DNA from 2 places in the Priestia sp. SB1 genome. Region 1 is predicted to be linked to the other one. Evidence: riboswitches for the same ligand, from Rfam matches in the RefSeq annotation. Region 1 holds a riboswitch; the other holds the start of a gene.
The links. Region 1 has a riboswitch for S-adenosylmethionine ahead of WKH56_RS24275 (phosphoadenylyl-sulfate reductase). Riboswitches for the same ligand answer to the same signal wherever they lie in the genome.

Region 1 (3,060 bases):
TCGTAATATTCAATCCATTCTTTGTCTGGACCGTAGAAAAATAAGTATCTTGCTCCATTTGGCAAAGTTACAATGTTTTCTTCCACAAATGAAACGCCTGCTGATTTTAAACGCTCAAACTCCTCTTCAATTCCATCTACTGCCAGCGCAAAATGATGAACTTTACCTTCACTAGGTAAGCTTGAGTTATACCCTTGAATTAACTCTACGATTACATTGCCTTCTAAACCTAGAAAAGCTAGCTTCAAAGACGGATCGGTATGTGGTAGTGTTTCGATGAGCTCCAATCCCACTTTTTGTGTATAGAACTCAATAGATTCTTCTATATCCTTTACTTGAACGCCTACATGTTCAAATTTTAAAATTGCCATATGCATCACCCGTATCTATAGTATGTAAAAACTATGAAATATATTAAAGAGAAAGGATAGATAAGTCAAGATAGGGCTGCTTATCAGGAAAGGGCTCTTAAATCATATTTTTGCTGGAGTGAATAGGGTAGAGGCTTCCATCAAGAGCAAACGAAATTTTACCTGTTTCTTCAGATACAACTAAAATTAATGCATCCGATTTTTCCGACATTCCAATGGCTGCACGGTGACGTGTTCCCAACTTTTTGTTCGTTGAAATAATAGACGAGAGAGGTAAAACATTAGCAGCTGAAATAAGCTGATTATTTCTAATTAGGACGGCTCCGTCATGTAAGGGTGTCCCTGGATAGAACAGTGTCTCAACTAGCGTAGCGCTGACAGGAGCTTGAATAGGCATTCCTTTTTGAATAAGAGGATCAACATTTTGTTCCCGTTCAATGACAATTAAAGCGCCGTGACGTTTCTCAGAGAGGTTATGAATAGCTAGGGACAGAGCAGCGTATTCAAATGTATAAGGCGATAAGTAATGACGCAAGTAATAAGAGGCGGCCGTAGCTTGAACATCTTGAAATAACCTTCTCATCTCCTCAAAATCACATAAAATACAATGATCACTCGTGTCTAAATGTTTAATTAAATTAGAGGCTTCAGTTGAAATCTGCTGTAAATATGTTCGCACATTATTTTTAATTGTATCGTCTAATTGAAAGGGTTGTCTCTCCATCTTATATAGCTCCTATCTGTCAGTCAGTGTTATCTGTAATGTGTGCTAATGTGAGTGAATTATCCGTAAAGCTCATAAATCCGTTATTAATTTTATAGAGAGATTTTGCATTTTATTTAGCAAGAGAACATAAAAAGTCGGGGGGAAAGAAAGCGTTTTACAAACTGATATGTTCACATTTGGGTTAAATTTACATATGTTGTTTTAAATAAAAGTATAGATATTTCTGTGAATTTAAAGTATAGTTTTCTTATCGGATATATAATTTTTAATGTTGACAAATATTCTAAATATGCTAAAATTTTTAAAAAATGCTTATCAAGAGTGGTGGAGGGATCTGGCCCGCTGAACCCCGGCAACCTGCTTAGCAAGGTGCTAATTCCAGCAAAGTGTGTATCATTTTGAAAGATAAGGTGAAAATTATTGCCTACCCAGTCTTTCAATACGGAAGACTTTTTATTTTGATATAGCGCAAGAGATATTTTGAGGAGGGACAACGATGACTATAAACCCCGACTTAAAACAAACCTTTGAACACGCCGAAGCAAAGTAAGAATTAAATAGTTTCGCTGACTAGACACACTAGAGGCGGTTTTATCCAATTCTAGTGGGTAAAACCGTCTTTTTTTATTGGATAACGCGGATAACTAAGAATTGGAGTGGAGAAAATGGCAGACTTATATACGTACGAAAACTGGAGCGATACATTTCCAGAGTTCGACAGTAAAGATGAAACAAAAGGAGCCCTTTCAGCATTGCAGTGGGCGTATGATACCTACGGAGATTCAATTATTTATGCGTCAAGCTTTGGGATCGAAGGAATCGTGTTAATTGATTTAATTTCAAAAGTGAAAAAAGATGCTGAAATTGTCTTTTTAGATACAGGGGTTCATTTTAAAGAAACATATGAAGTGATTGATGCAATTAAAGAACGCTTCCCTGATTTACGTATTCATATGAAAAAGCCGGATTTAACTCTTGCAGAACAAGCTGAAAAACATGGAGATGAGCTTTGGAAGAGTCAGCCTAACCTATGCTGTCAAATTCGAAAAATCATTCCCCTAAGAGAATCCCTTGCTCCTTATGATGCGTGGATTTCTGGTTTGAGACGCGAGCAGTCTGAGTCTCGTGCCAACACGAATTATTTTAATAAAGATGAGAAATTCAAGAAGGTGAAAGTTTGTCCGTTAATTCATTGGTCATGGAAAGAAATTTGGCGTTATGTGTATAAGCATGATTTGCCATACAACAAACTTCATGATCAAGGCTACCCAAGTATCGGCTGTGAGCCCTGTACCGCACCTGCCTATAATGTAGACGATTTACGTTCAGGAAGATGGGCAGGTACACAAAAAGTGGAGTGCGGATTACACGAATCTTAAATACGAAAGAGCTGAATAAATGATGCTTTTATATGTTGCCTTTATCATTGCGCTTTTTTTTGCAATGAATATTGGGGCAAGCGGTGCAGCAGCTGCTATGGGCGTTTCATACGGCTCCGGTGCAATTAAAAAGCGAAGAGTGGCCCTGTTCATCTGTGCTGTAGGAATTGTGCTCGGAGCTGTTACCGGAGGCGGTGAGGTGGTAAAAACCATCAGTTCAGGTATCATACCTGAAAAACTGCTGTCAGTAGAATTAGTTATTATCATTCTGGCTGCTGCAACGCTGTCACTCTTTTTCGCGAATTTGATTGGTATCCCTCTATCAACAAGTGAAGTAACAGTTGGCTCAGTTGTTGGAGTAGGGGTAGCTTATCAATCTCTGTATGTAGAAAAACTTTTAATTGTGATGTCTTTTTGGATTATTGTTCCGCTAGTTTCATTTGTTATTGCTTTTTTGATTGGGAAAGTGATAAAGCGCAGAGCGCATAAAAAAGAAGCAGAGGGAAAGTGGAAAAGAGTTTTAACGATTTTAGTTATTGCAACGGGATTCTTTGAAGCCTTCTCAGCTGGAATGAACAATGTG
Region 2 (3,060 bases), on a different contig from region 1:
ATTTAGTGCAGGCATGCTGATCCTCGTTCAATTTTTCGCGCTTGCTGTTGGAGGATCAATGGTTGCAAAAGAGTTTGAAGCGGGTACCATTAAGCTTCTTTTAATTCGCCCTGCTAGACGTTCAACGATTTTAACGTCCAAGTACATAACGCTCATTTTAATTAGCTTGTATTATTTGCTGAGCTATTTGCTTTTTTCGTTTGTATGGGGAGCATTGTTCTTTGGATTTGCCAGTCTAGAAGGAGATGCGCAGCTGCTTAAAAACATTACGCTTACGTATGACAGCGCGTATATGGAAACGTTTATGATGATGACGTTCGCATTCATGCTGTCGTCTTTATTTAGAAACAGCGCGCTTGCTTCAAGTCTAGCTATTGTCGTAAGTATTGGGGCGAAAGCAGTAACTGGGATAGTATCACAGTTTGGTCTATGGTGGGGGAAATTTTTACTGTTCGCCAACACAAACTTTGTGCAGTATATGGACGGAATGAAGACGATGTTTGACGGAATGACAATTCCATTTTCAATCTTCATCTTAGTTGCACACTTTGTCTTCTTTATGGGCGTAGCATGGGTGGCGTTTTTAAAACGTGACGTAGCTAATTGATGTGAGAATTTTCACACTATATATTTTTCTAAAATAGCATTTGACAATTAAATAAAAAGAGATTACAGTAGTGAAAGACTATTTTTAAAACAACTACAAACTTCTTATCAAGAGAGACGGAGGGACTGGCCCTACGATGTCTCGGCAACTGGCTGTACGCAGTGCGGTGCCAAATCCAGCAGACGATGTTTCGTTTGGAAGATGAGAAGGGTAATCTTATGATACAAATAAGAGACCTCTTCTTATCAATAAGAAGAGGTCTTTTTTTATTACGTAAACAAGAGGTGTTAAGAATGGAACAACAAAAAGGAAACGGCTGGGCGCTGTTACCGCTGGGCGTCTTTTTAGTCCTGTTTGTCGGATCAGGAATTATAACGGGAGATTTTTATAAGCTGCCTGTATTAGTAGCTATTATCATTGCAGCCATTGTGGCGCTGGCTATGAACCGCAAAGATTCACTTAATGTAAAAGTGGAACGCTTTGCTAAAGGAGCAGGGCATCCTGATATCATTATTATGGTACTTATTTTTATTTTAGCAGGTGCTTTTTCAGAAGTCGCTAAAGGCATGGGAGCTGTTGATTCAACGGTAAACTTAGCTCTGTCTGTGCTTCCGCAAAGCTTAGTGGTAGTCGGAATCTTTGTTATTGGCGCATTCATTTCAATTTCGATGGGAACGTCAATGGGAACGATCGCTGCGTTAGGGCCTATCGCTGTAGGAATCAGTGAGCAGGCGCATGTATCCATTACATTGGCAATTGCTGCTGTTGTTGGTGGTGCAATGTTTGGAGATAATTTATCCGTAATCTCTGATACGACCATTGCGGCAGTTCGTACGCAAAAAACAAATATGTCAGATAAATTAAAAGTAAACTTTTTCATTGTCCTTCCTGCAGCGATTGTTACAGTGATTTTATTACTTGTAATGACGCTAGGCAATACGTCATCAGTAGAAATTAAAGATTTTAGCTGGTTTAAAATCTTGCCTTATGTCGGCGTACTCGTTGCTGCCATATTTGGTGCAAACGTATTAAGCATTTTAACCGGAGGAATTGTATTAGCCGGCGTAATTGGATTAGCTGACGGAAGCTACACGCTTTCTTCTCTTGCTAAAACTGTGACAGAAGGTATTGGCGGAATGTCGGAATTAATTATTTTATCTCTTTTAATTGGCGGAATGGTTGAACTCATTCGCTATAACGGCGGTATTCAGTTCTTATTGAACCTATTAACACGACGCATTCAAACAAAAAAAGGCGGAGAATTCAGTATCGCGGGATTAGTAAGTTTAACCAATTTAGCCACGGCTAATAACACGATTTCAATTATTACAGCAGGTCCGTTAGCGAAAGAAATCTCTGATAAGTATTCAATTGACAATCGTAAATCAGCCAGTCTGCTCGACTTGTTTTCATGCAGCGTTCAAGGGCTTATCCCTTACGGTGCACAAATGCTTCTAGCAGCAGGATTTGCTAAAGTTTCACCGATTGAGGTTATTCCATTTACATTCTATCCAATGTTAACAGCGGTTTGCGGTATCATTGCAATTGTAATTGGCTTTCCTCGTTTAAATAAAAAATCAAAATCATCTAAAGAAGCTGCGTAATATCAAACCCTTAAAAAGAACATTCTTTTTAAGGGTTTTTTACTGTTTGAAAAAATCAGTCTGCTTTTTTTCATCTAGCTCCTTCCAAAGTGTCTCATTTTGTTTAAGTGCATAAGCCGCTCCTCCGATTTCAATTCCGCATAATAAAATGAATAATAAAATACCCATGATATGACCTCCTTATATAAGTGAATAAAAACATGATTGTAACGGGTTTAGCTTATTGCTTTTTCACTTTATAATGAGAATAAAGTATGAAACGCGTTTCAGCGCAAGAGAAAAAGGTGAAAACATGACAAATATCCGAGATATCGCAAAAAAAGCTGGTGTATCTGTTTCGACCGTGTCACGGGTTTTAAATCATCATCCGTATGTAAAAGAAGAAAAGCGCCGTCTGGTAGAAGAATTAATTCAAGAACTTAATTACGAACAAAACATTAATGCCGTTCACTTATCAAAAGGGAAAACAAATATGATTGCCGTCGTCTTGCCTTTTATTAATCATCCTTATTTCAGTCTGCTTTTAGAAGGAGTGGCCTCTCAAGCGTTAGAAAAGCAGTATCAGCTTGTTATTTGTCAGACGAACTATGATGTAAAAAAAGAAGAAGAAGCGCTTCATATGCTAAAAACAAAGCAGGTTGATGGAGTGATTATTTGTTCTAGAGCAAGCAGCTGGAGCACGATTGAATGCTATCAGCAGTACGGGCCGATAGCCGTGTGCGAAAACGTACAAAATCGTTCTATTCGCTCCGTATACGTTGATCATTATGCAGCTTTTAAGAAAGCGCTCATGTATTTAAAAGAAAAAGGATATACGGATATTGGCTACTGTATTGGAAGAATGACGGG

Region 2: it holds a riboswitch for S-adenosylmethionine, as region 1 does, so the genes downstream of both, WKH56_RS17540 (Na+/H+ antiporter NhaC family protein) here and WKH56_RS24275 (phosphoadenylyl-sulfate reductase) in region 1, are expected to answer to the same signal.

Annotation. Positions count from the first base shown of each region.
Region 1 covers NZ_JBBJSS010000007.1:7,805-10,864, reverse strand. The annotation lists gene WKH56_RS24285 (VOC family protein) at 1-371, opposite strand, end outside; gene cdaS (sporulation-specific diadenylate cyclase CdaS) at 469-1,095, opposite strand; SAM riboswitch class I at 1,408-1,510, shown strand; gene WKH56_RS24275 (phosphoadenylyl-sulfate reductase) at 1,764-2,477, shown strand; gene WKH56_RS24270 (inorganic phosphate transporter) at 2,497-3,060, shown strand, end outside.
Region 2 covers NZ_JBBJSS010000004.1:467,757-470,816, reverse strand. The annotation lists gene WKH56_RS17545 (ABC transporter permease) at 1-607, shown strand, start outside; SAM riboswitch class I at 709-815, shown strand; gene WKH56_RS17540 (Na+/H+ antiporter NhaC family protein) at 901-2,211, shown strand; gene WKH56_RS17535 (hypothetical protein) at 2,251-2,379, opposite strand; gene WKH56_RS17530 (LacI family DNA-binding transcriptional regulator) at 2,504-3,060, shown strand, end outside.